One region of the Rathayibacter soli genome, then DNA from elsewhere that is predicted to be linked to it. Evidence: predicted binding sites of a transcription regulator. Region 1 holds the regulator's gene; the other holds the start of a gene.

Region 1 (5,857 bases):
GTCGGCCAGCAGCGCCTCGAACATCGCGTGCGGGTCGGCGACACCTCCGAATAGAACGAAATTACTGCCACTGTCGTGCGGGAGGTAGCCGAGCGCAGTCAAGCCCTGCCCGATGCGGTCACGCTGGGCGCGGATGTCGTCGACCATCGCGAGCATCTCATCGGCGTGCTTCAGTGCGGCGATCGCGGCAGCCTGCGTGAGCACGGACAAGTGGTAGGGCAGACGGACCAGGCGCATCGCATCCGTCACCGCGGGGTCAGCGGCGAGGTAGCCGAGTCGCACGCCGGCGAACGCAAACGCCTTACTCATCGTGCGGGAGACGATCAAGCGGTCGCGTCCGGGGAGCAACGTCAGCGCGCTCGGCTGACCCTTTGGCATGAATTCGGAGTAGGCCTCATCGACAACGACGATCCCATCGGTCGCTTCGTATGCCGCGGCAATCACATCCAACGACAACGGCGTTCCTGTCGGATTGTTCGGCGCACACAGCAGGATGACGTCGGGGTGAGTGCGATTGATCCACTCGACAGCATGCGCGGGCGACACGCTGAACTCGTCGCCGCGGTCCCCCGCGACCCACCGCGTTCCGGTTCCGTTCGCCAGGATCGGGTACATCGAGTACGTCGGAGCGAAGCCAAGAACGCTCCTTCCGGGCCCGGCGAATGCTTGCAGGATCTGCTGCAAGACTTCGTTGGACCCGTTGGCTGCCCAAATGTTGTCAGCCGTAAGTCCATGACCGAGATAGCCGGCAAGCGAGTGCCGCAGTTCGGTGAATTCACGATCCGGATAGCGATTCGCGCGACCGACCGCATCCGACAGCGCCGCAACGATGTCCCGCGCAACGGCATCGGGGATCGGATGCGTGTTCTCGTTCACGTTCAACGCGACCGGCACATGCTTCTGCGGCGCCCCATACGGAGCCTTTCCTCGCAGGTCGTCACGCAGTGGCAGATCAGAAAGTGAACTCACCCCTCAATGCTAGAGCTTCGGCGCTGCCTCGCCGGGCCCACAGAACCGCGGTCAGCGGTCGTACTGAGCCGGGATGGCAAGACGCTGGCCGGGCACGAGCACCGACGTGGACAGCTGGTTGAGATCGGTGATCGCAGCGACCACGTCGCGCGGATCGGCGGACGGGGCTACTGTTTCGGCAATCTTCCACAGTGACTCTCCGGTCGTCACAGTCACGTGCGAAAACGAAGTGGTGTTTCCACCGCCGGACGCTGCGGCCGCTGCCCCATTGAACCCAAAAGCGAGCAGTGCGGCGAGCAACGGCGTCGCGGTCAGTACCGTCAACACCACACGCCCGCGTCGGGTGAGACGCAGGCGCATTCGCGCTGCCGGTGCGATGCTCGCGGTGCTCATGACTGCCTCCTGGCCGCTTCGTCGGAACCGGTCGCACCGTTTCCGGTGAGGCCGACCCGAGTGAATTGATTCGTATCCGGCGTTCGGCCGGAACCGCCGGATACGAAACTCTGTTCCGAATATATCTTCGAAGTCACGTGATTTCAACCCTATCTTCGTACAAATGTCAAAAAAGTTTCAGACACGCTCGAACAGGTGTTTGCCTTGTGGCGGTTCAGCAGATACAGTTTCGACTGTCTGGATCACATGCAACCAGGCACCACCGACATTCGGTTATCCGAACGGTGTTTGCTCATCCGAATCGAGCGGTCGCATGGCGAGAAGGGACGCACGACGTGGCGAGCAAGGGCGACGAACCGAAGCAGCGGGGCACCCGGCGGCGCAAGTCTCTGAGTGAGAAGCAACTGTCGATTCTGGACTTCATCCAGAGGTCGGTGAGCCAGCGCGGTTATCCGCCCAGCATGCGCGAGATCGGCGATGCCGTCGGGCTCGCCTCGCTGTCCAGCGTTACACACCAGCTCAACCAACTCGAGTTGAGCGGCTATCTTCGACGCGACCCGAACCGTCCGCGTGCCCTCGAGATCTTGATCGACATCCCCAGCACAACCGGCGACAGTGCGGACTTCGAGAATTCGACCCCGGTCGGCGACGCCGCCATGGTGCCGCTGGTCGGCCGAATCGCTGCCGGCATCCCGATTACTGCGGAAGAGCAGATCGATGAGGTCTTCCCGCTGCCGCGCCAGCTTGTCGGAAACGGCACGCTATTCATGCTCAAAGTCGTCGGAGAGTCGATGATCGACGCCGCGATCTGCGACGGCGATTGGGTCGTCGTTCGTCAACAGAGCGATGCCGAGAACGGCGACATCGTTGCGGCGATGCTCGACGGCGAAGCCACGGTCAAGGTCTTCCGCCAGCGCGACGGTCACACCTGGTTGCTCCCGCGAAACAGTGCGTTCGAACCGATCGTCGGCGACTTCGCCGATGTACTCGGCAAGGTCGTCGCCGTGCTCCGCTCCGTTTAGAGTCTCCCGCGCCCACGTTTCGATCTCGTCAGTGGGCACGGACCGTGCGCACAGGCAGGCAAGCGGGTTAGACCGCCACGGCGTTTGCGCGCACGGCGCGCGTCGCCTCCAGAATGTTCTTCAACGACGCCACAGTCTCGTCATAGCCGCGCGTCTTGAGCCCGCAGTCCGGGTTCACCCAAACTTGTCGCGGCGGGATCGCATCCAGCGCCTTCTGCAACAGTTCGGTCACCTCGGCGACCGACGGCACGCGGGGCGAATGGATGTCGTAGACGCCCGGCCCGATGCCGTGATCAAACCCGCTGGTCTTGATGTCGGCAACGACCTCCATCCGGCTTCGTGCTGCCTCGATGCTCGTCACATCCGCGTCAAGGTTCTTGATGGCGTCGATGACCACACCGAATTCCGAATAACACAGGTGCGTGTGAATCTGCGTCTGCGCTTCAACACCTGCGGTGGCAAGCCGGAACGATCCGACCGACCAGTCGAGGTAGGCGGGCTGATCCTTCTTTTTCAGCGGCAGCAGCTCGCGCAGCGCCGGCTCGTCGACCTGGATGATCCGGATGCCCGCGGCCTGCAGATCCGCAATCTCGTCCCGTAGAGCCAGCGCGACCTGGTTGGCCGTGTCGCCCAGCGGCTGGTCGTCGCGCACGAACGACCAGGCAAGGATCGTCACAGGGCCGGTGAGCATCCCCTTGACCGGTTTCGTCGTCAGCGATTGCGTGTAGCTGGACCAGCCCACGGTGATCGGGTTCGGCCGCGAGACATCGCCCCAGAGGATGGATGGACGCGTGCAGCGACTGCCGTAGGACTGCACCCATCCGTTCTGGGTCACGACGAAGCCGTCGAGGTTCTCGGCGAAGTACTGCACCATGTCGTTGCGCTCGGGCTCCCCGTGGACGAGCACGTCAAGGCCGATCTCCTCCTGCAGGTCGATCACGCGACGGATCTCGGCCTCCATGGCCTCGCGATAGTCCGCCTCGCTGAGGTCTCCTTTTGCGAAGTGAGCACGGCTCCGGCGGATCTCGCCGGTCTGCGGGAACGACCCGATGGTCGTTGTGGGCAGGAACGGCAGGTCGAGCGCTGCATTCTGGGCAACGACGCGATCCGCATAGGCACCGCGGTGGAAGTCGGCTTCTGACAGCCCGGCGATACGCTCACGCACGGCCGCGACCCGCACGCCTGTGGCGTTGTGTCGCTGTGCAAGTGCCGCGGATGCCGCGTCCAAGTCACTCTGGATCTCCTCGTGCCCGTCATCCAAACCACGAGCAAGAACCGCGACTTGGCCGACCTTCTGATCGGCGAAGGCCAACCAGCTCTTCAGTTCGTCGGAGAGCCGAGGCTCATCGTCAACATCGTGCGGTACGTGCAGGAGCGAGGTCGATGTGGCTGCGGCGACGTTAACCGTCAACGCGAGCAGACTCTCCAGCTTGCCGAACGCCGCTTCGAGGTCGCCACGCCAGACGTTGTGCCCATCCACGACCCCGCCGACCAGCGTCTTGGCCCGAAGCGCCGTACGCGTGGGGTCATCGAGATCGGCAACCGCCGGGACCGACCCGCGCACCAGGTCAAGACCGATCGCCTCTACGTTGCTCCCCGCGAGCACGGGCACAGCGTCATCGAGGCTGCCGTATGGGGCCGCCACGAACAGCGCCGGCCGATCGGTCGCTTCGCCGAGCGAGGCGTAGGCGGCGCGGGCCGCTTCGAGAACGTCCGCACGGGCATCCGCAATGCTCTCGCTCACGAGGGCAGGCTCGTCCAGCTGCACCCACTGCACGCCGGCGGCGCTCAATCGCGCCAGGAGCTGCTGGTAGACCGGCAGCACCTCGTCGAGCCGCGACAACGGCCTGAATCCGGCAGGAGCCGCATCGCTGGGTTTGCTCAGCGCGAGGAAGGTGACGGGGCCGACGATCACCGGGCGGGTGCGGTAGCCGGCGTTCGCGGCCTCCTCGGCCTCGCGCACGATGCGGTCGGACGCCAGCGAGAAGACGGTCTCCGGCCCGATCTCCGGCACTAAGTAGTGGTAGTTCGAGTCGAACCATTTGGTCATCTCCAGGGGCGCCCGGTTCCCTTCGCCCCGCGCCAATGTGAAGTACCCGGCCAGATCGAGCGATCCGTCCTCCCCGACAAGAGTGCTGAAACGCTCCGGCACAGCACCGAGCGTGACCGCTGCGTCGAGCATCTGATCGTAGTAGCTGAAACTTGCCGGAATCGACGAGTCGGCACGCCCCAGCCCGAGTGCACAAAGGCGCTCCCGAGTCACAGCGCGCAACTGCGCTGCGGCCTGCTCAAGTTCGGCTGAACTGATCGTGCCTGCCCAGAACGCCTCGACGGCCTTCTTGAGTTCGCGCCGGCGCCCGATTCTCGGGTAGCCGAGGATCGTCCCGGTTGGGAAGGGGGTCGTGCGCGTCATGCTGGTTCCTTTTCGGTGCTGGTGGTGAGAATGCCGCATCGTTCGAGAACGGCGAGGACGGTGTCGTGCTGGTTGAACGTGTACAGGTGAATTCCGGGCGCTCCTCCGGCGATCAAACGAGCTGCGAAGCGCGCGGCATGGTCGATTCCGATTTCTCGTTGCCCTTGCTCTGTCGGCTCGATCTCGAGCTGGATGGCGAGTTCGCTTGGCATGTCCTCGCCGCTGAGTTCGAGCATCCGTCGGAGCCGGGCAGGACTGGTGACGGGCATGATGCCCGGCAGAATCGGGAATTCGACACCCGCTTGCTTCGCCCGTTGCGCGAAGGCGAGATAGTCGTCAGCGTGGAAGAACAATTGGGTGATCGCGAGGTTGGCACCTGCCGCCTGCTTGGCCAGCAGTGTGTCGATGTCTTGGCTGACCGAACGCGACCGCGGGTGCCCGTTCGGGAAGGCCGCAACGGCAATCGTGACGCGTTCGCGCCTGCTGCGCACCGTTCGCAGGTCTGGGCGGCCCGGCACTGACAGTTCGCTGTACGGCACCCGTTCCGCTTGCACGCGGTGGATCAACTGCACGAGTTCTGCGGCGCTATGCAGATCGCCGAGCACTGGCTGGCGCCCTGCCTGATCGTCGGCAGTCTGACCGGTTGGCGGGTCGCCGCGCAGCGCAAGGAAGCTGCGCACGCCTGCGTCCAGGAATTCATGGATGAGGCGGTTGGCTTCTGCGTGGGATGAGCCGACGCACGTCAAGTGCGCCATCGGGTCAACGGTCGTGTTTTGCTGGATGTAGCGGACAACATCCAGCGACGAGGAGCGCGATGACCCGCCCGCCCCGTATGTGACCGAGATGAAGTCAGGGTTCGCGGCGGCCAGGCGATCGATCGTCTGCGGCAGCCTGGCGGCGGCAGCGTCGGTGCGCGGCGGGTACAACTCGAACGAAAACGGCGTGCCGGCCGGACATCGGCTTGTGCCGGTGTCTTCGTGCTGTTGCTGGCTCATGCGCGTGGATCGTCTCCTGGATGATCAGACACGCACAACGCCGGTTGGCCGCGCGCGTCCGTTGT
Region 2 (5,857 bases), 1.8 Mb from region 1:
CGGTCGCGTTGAGCACCTAGTGCAGGATGCGAACGGCGTCACCGTGTCGGGCCCCGGCCTCGACCGGATTCGCGCGGATTGGCTGGTCGGCTGCGACGGGCTGCATTCGACCGTGCGGCAGCTGGTCGGGCTGGCTGCCGCGCCACAGCAGAGGTCACAGCGCCGGTTCGGTCTGCGTCGGCACTTTCGAACCCAACCGTGGAGCGACTTCGTCGAGGTGCACTGGTCCGATCGGGTCGAGGCGTACGTGACCCCGGTCGGCGCTCAACTCGTCGGCGTCGCTCTGCTGGGTCCTGTCGGTGCCGATTTCGACGCGGAACTTTCCAGGATCCCTGAGCTCGGCGCGCGGCTGAGCGGTGCTGCGGTAGACGGACCCGTGCGCGGGGCCGGTCCGCTACGCCAACGTTCGGCAGCACGCACCGCCGGTCGTGTCCTGCTGACGGGCGACGCATCCGGTTATGTCGACGCGCTCACCGGCGAGGGTTTGCGCGTCGGTTTCGCCCAGGCAGATGCAGCGGTGCGCGCCGTCCGCGCGGGCGACCTGCGCCGCTACGAGCGGGAGTGGGTGCGGGTTACGCGGGACTTCCGAGTGCTGACCAGTGGCCTCGTCGCGGCCGGGCGCTCTGGGTTGCGCTCGAAGATCGTGCCGGCATCCTCGGCGGCACCGCGGCTGTTCGGTGCGGTGGTCGAGCGCCTGGCGCGATAACAGGGCGAGGGAAACTCGGTCGGGAGCTGCCACCGAAGCTGAGAAATGCTCTATGGCGGTTTGGAGCGTTGACACATCTCCCTCTAATATTCGAACAGGGTCCAACGGCGACCAGAGGCCCCGCGCCGCTCCATTTGGAACGTAGCGCCGCGCTCTCGGCTGCGCCGGCCACTTAGGGGTTTTCGTGGCAGAGGTCGCACGTCGCAATTTTCTCGGGGCGTCTTTGGCGGCCGCCGGAGGTGTCGTCGTTGGTGTCGGCGGCACATTAGGGGTGCAGGCGTTGAACCCTCCCGCGTCCGCATTTCCCAAGGTCAAAGTTCCCAGCGAAGCTGCGTATCTGCCGATCGACGCTTCGAACATCGACAAGGCCGTCGATCGCGTGGAGTCGTTGATCACGGATCTGATGAAGAAGACGGGCATGCCCGGTGTGGCGGCAGCCGTCGTGCACAACGACAAGATCGTCTTCGCGAAGGGTTTCGGAGTGCGCAAGGTCGGCACGCACGACGCCGTTGACACCGACACGGTGTTTCAGCTCGCCTCGCTCTCAAAGTCCTTGTCGGGCACCGTCATGGCGGCCGCTGTCGAGAAGGGCATCGTCGCGTGGGACGACCCAGTGATCAAGCACCTGAAGTCGTTCAAACTGTCCGATGAATACGCCACCAACAACGTCACCCTGGCCGACATGTTCTCGCACCGCAGCGGGCTCCCCGACCACGCGGGCGACCTGGTTGAGGATCTGGGCTACGACGAGTCGGCCATCCTGAGTCGATTGCAGTATTACCCGCTTGCGCCAATACGCGCCCACTACGCATACACGAACTTCGGACTCACTGCCGCCGCGGCGGCAACGGCAGCCGCAGCGGGGATGAGCTGGGATGCCCTCTGCCACGAATTCCTCTTCGACCCGCTGAAGATGTCGTCGACGAACACGACGTTGGCGGCGTACAAGTCTTCGCCGAAACGGGCATACGGTCACGTTCTCGTCGGCAAGAAGTGGGAGGCGAAGTACGTGCGCGACCCCGATCCAGAAGCCCCCGCCGGTGGGGTCAGCGGCAGCGTGAAGGACATGGCCGCGTGGCTGCGCCTGCAATTGGCAGAAGGCAAGTTCGATGGCACGCAGGTGATCGACGCCAAACAGATCCTAACCATCCAATCTCCCCACATGATCTCGGGAGCCCCCGGCACGCCGGCCTCCCGCGCGGGCATGTACGGATATGGCATCGGTACAAGTCCGGATGCCTCCGGGCGCGTCGTTCTCAGCCACTCCGGCCAGTTCGCCATCGGTGCGGGCACGAACTATATGATGATGCCGGCCGAGAAGCTCGGCATCGTCGTGCTCGGCAACGGCATGGCGATCGGACTGGTCGAGGCCGTCACCCGCAGTTTCTTCGACATTGTCGAGACGGGCGACGTGCGCGCCGACTGGTACCGGCTCTTCCATGACTACCAGTTCGCACCCGGCTATGAGAACCCGAGCGAACTGGCAGGCAAGACGAAGCCGGCCTCCCCGAGTGCCGCGCCGCCGGCATCCGCCGTGGTCGGAAAATACACGAACGACCTCTACGGGCCGGCCGCTGTGATCGCAGACGGCGATGCGCTGGTGCTCACGATGGGCGCGAAGCAGGTGCGATACCCGTTGACGCACTGGGACGGCGCGACCTACTCGTACGAGCCGATCGGCGAAAACGCCGCCGGAATCTCGGCCGCGACCTTCACGGTGGGGGCCGGTCCGACCACGCTCGCGCTCGAGCCGCTGAACACTGGGCACGCTGAGGGGCTCGGAGTGTTCACGCGCGTCTGACCCCGCGCGTCTGACCCCGCGCGTCTGGCCCCGCGCGTCTGACCCCGTGCGTCTGACCCCGCGTGCCTGACCCCATCCGCACGGCCGCGGGGTTCCAACAGGGCCGCTGTCTCCGCGATAGCGGTTCAACTCTAGCCGAATATAGATACGACTGATGATCCTTCGGAGATCGGCGCGCGTCGCGGCGGAACGCCCGAGCGACGGTTGCATTGCCCCTTTTACAGGCGGGCTGCCCGCTCTAAATTGGGCGCACACCCTGTCGAGTTGTGTTATTTAGATTTTGACCGAGTCGAATATATCTTCGATTGTCGTGATAGAATATGATCATGATTTCGATATCCGAGCAGCTGAAGCAGAGCGTGTTGGACGTCTGTGCTGTTCTGGACACCGCCCAGACCTCAGCGGTCTCTGGTGGGTCGGGCGGCTCTCTGCCGGCCGTGGTCGACAGCCTGGATGAGGTCGGCTTACAGCGACTGCTATCCGCGGCGGCAACATTGCGGTCGGAGACCGATGCGGTGATCGCGGCCGGCGCCGGGGTGGTCGCAAAGCGCTCCGAGCGCGATCTGGGTTATTCGGGGTTGGCGGCCCGCAAGGGTTACCGGTCTGCGACGGCCGTGATTCAGGCAATCACCGGGTCTTCCCGGAGTGAGGCTGCACGGCAGGTGCGTCTGGGTGAGGCCATGGCAGAGGTGGATGCCGCCGCGCGAGCGTTCGAGGCCGGCAAGTGCGCCGGCGACGGCGAAGGTTTCGGCACCGATGACGGCGTTGGTGGCGCGCCCGACCCGAAAGATGGTCGGCTGAAGGATCCGCTGCTGGCCGGCTCGTGCGGGCCGTCGTCGCCGGCGCTTCCGTGGTTCGAGCCGGTCACCCGGGCGGTGGCGGAACACGCGCTGACCTCCGATGGTGCTGCCGCAATAATCCGCGGGATGGGCGAGCCGTGCGACCACTGCGATGCCGAGACGATGCGCGGTGGCGTCACGCAACTTCTGCAGTATGCGGCGCAGCTCGCAGCGGAGCGACCCAGTGCCGGCTCGAAGATGTCTGCAAGCCTGGCGCTGAATGCGGACGAGCTGGGCAAGCTGGCACGGCAGATGCGCGATCAGATCGACCCCGTCGGGGTGACGGAACGGTTCGAGAAGCACTATGAAGACCGGGTGTGGCGGTTCGGCCGCAACAGCTCAGGCGCGCGCACGGCATGGGTCCAGTTCGACGACGAGTCCGGCGCGTGGATCGATTCGATCGTCTCTGCGGGAATGCGACCGCGCAGAGGCGGGCCGCGGTTCGTGGATGCTGCCGAGCGGGCACGTGCAGAAGAATTGGTGAACGATCCGCGCACCAACGAACAGCTGGTCTTCGACCTGATCATGGATACCCTGCGTGCCGGAGCAATCGCCGACCCGACCACGGCGTTCGGCACCCGCCAGCCCGGCCTTCGGGTGATCGTGGCCCAAGACGAACTGAACAAACACGATCAGGACGGCAACTTGACCGGAATCGGGTTTCTGGAAGATACGGGTGAAGCGGTCCCCCCGGCGATGCTGGAACGGATGCTGTGCGACGTCGGCACCCGCCAGATCACCGTCGACAGCTCCGGCAACCCATTGGACGTGGGCCGAGAACAGCGCCTATTCACCGCGAAACACAAGGTCGCGATGGCATACCGAGACGGCGGATGCATGGACCCGTTCTGTGACCAGCCTCCCTCTTATGCCGAGGCTCATCACACAGACGAATGGCATGCTGATCACGGCCGCACCGATATCGCTGACGGCGTGTTACTGTGCCGTTTCAGCCATATGCGAGTCCACAATCAGGGGTGGAAGATCCGGCGGGAGGGCTCCGCCTACTGGATGATCCCACCGGCAAACATCGACCCGAACCAGACCCCGATCCGGATGCGCAGCAAAGCCGCCTGGCGGCGAACGCGCGCCGGACGAACCGGCGAAGAACAGGCGAGCGCCGGACGAACCGGCGCAGGATGAGCGCGCGCAGGGCGAGCGCGCGCAGGGCGAGCACGCGCAGGGCGAGCACGCGCAGGGCCAACAAGCTCCTGGTAAACACGCGCGGAGCTATAACACACAGAGCAATCACGCACGCTTTCGATGCGGCTTGCCGGACTGCCGATGTTCAGCCGAGTAGCAGCTTGCGCAGCTGGTCCGCGGAATGCACGATCGCCATGGCGCCATCCGCCTCAGCGGGCGAGCCGTAGCCCCACTCGACGAGAATTGTCGGAATGCCGTTGGCCGTTGCGCCTTCGACGTCGTGCGAGCGGTCGCCGACGAGCACAGCCCGCGATAGGTCCACGTCGAGATCCCGAAGGCGATCGAGCGCGTACGCGACGACATCCGTCTTGGTGCTGCGTGATTCGTCCTCAGATGCACCCGCGATCACCTGGAAGTAATCGGCAATGCCGAAGTGTTCCAGGATGCGTATCGCGCGGGACTCCGGCTTGCTCGTCGCGACGGCGACCGGAATGCCAGCCTCGCTCAGGCTGCGCAGAAGGCCGACAATGCCGGGAAACACTGCATTGTCGTGCAGGTCGCGGCTGACGGCGGCATCACGGTAGACGGTGAGGGCATTCAAGGCTTCGAGTTCGCTCATTCCGGCGAACGTGCGGAACGACTCGAGCAGGGGAGGACCGACGTAGGCCAGCAGGCCGGCTTCATCTGGAACCGGCAGTCCGAGCGTCGTGAAGGTCTGTGTCAAAGACGATGTGATGCCCGGAGCGGAGTCAGTCAGCGTGCCGTCCAGGTCGAAGAGAACACAGGTCCAGGTTCGGGTCAAGGTTGTATTCGGGTTATTCATAGCCTTCCCATACTACGTATCTTCTGCTGAATGCACGCCCAGGGCCATTTCGATGTGCGCTCGAGCGACCACCAGACCGAACGGACCCGGATTGAATTGCACGGCCGCAATGTCAGGTGTTTGCACCAATGCGAGGGCTTCCCTCGCCGGCAGGATCGTTGCTTGAACCATAGTGCCAGGGGCACTGGTTCCGACCGCTTCTTCGAGTGCCTTCATCGAGGTGAACAGAGGGAGCACGCCGTGGCCATCGCTGGAAACCAGCGTGCGCGCCCGCGGCCCGCTCTCCTGCGTCGACCCCGTGATGTCGACAACGAGGCCGCCCGAAAGCGCCGCGTGCAGCAATGCCGGCAGTGCGTCTTCGCTCTGGGAGGCGTAGACACCCTGGATCGCAAATTCCACACCGGTGTTGACATAGCTGTGCGGAAAGCGTGCGGATGGTTTCACTAGACTGCGCTCATTAGAACAGTCTGGAATCCGTGTCGTCCAAACCGCGCATGGCGTCGTAATCGAGCACGAGACAGCGGATGCCGCGGTCCTCGGCCAGA

What was found. Region 1 encodes LexA, which represses DNA repair genes until DNA is damaged. Its sites were predicted from a motif close to TCGAACANNTGTTCGA; they were not measured.
Region 2: the regulator LexA is predicted to act here: its motif matches at 2,797-2,812, upstream of QU604_RS00525 (DUF222 domain-containing protein).

The regions. Positions count from the first base shown of each region.
Region 1 covers NZ_CP133020.1:1,909,825-1,915,681, reverse strand. Annotated here, with positions in the region: gene QU604_RS08690 (histidinol-phosphate transaminase) at 1-969, opposite strand, end outside; gene QU604_RS08685 (LysM peptidoglycan-binding domain-containing protein) at 1,021-1,362, opposite strand; gene lexA (transcriptional repressor LexA) at 1,698-2,384, shown strand; gene metE (5-methyltetrahydropteroyltriglutamate--homocysteine S-methyltransferase) at 2,452-4,797, opposite strand; gene QU604_RS08670 (methylenetetrahydrofolate reductase) at 4,794-5,792, opposite strand.
Region 2 covers NZ_CP133020.1:101,099-106,955, forward strand. Annotated here, with positions in the region: gene QU604_RS00515 (NAD(P)/FAD-dependent oxidoreductase) at 1-706, shown strand, start outside; gene QU604_RS00520 (serine hydrolase) at 891-2,507, shown strand; gene QU604_RS00525 (DUF222 domain-containing protein) at 2,834-4,489, shown strand; gene QU604_RS00530 (HAD hydrolase-like protein) at 4,635-5,312, opposite strand; gene QU604_RS00535 (SseB family protein) at 5,325-5,756, opposite strand; gene nucS (endonuclease NucS) at 5,770-5,857, opposite strand, start outside.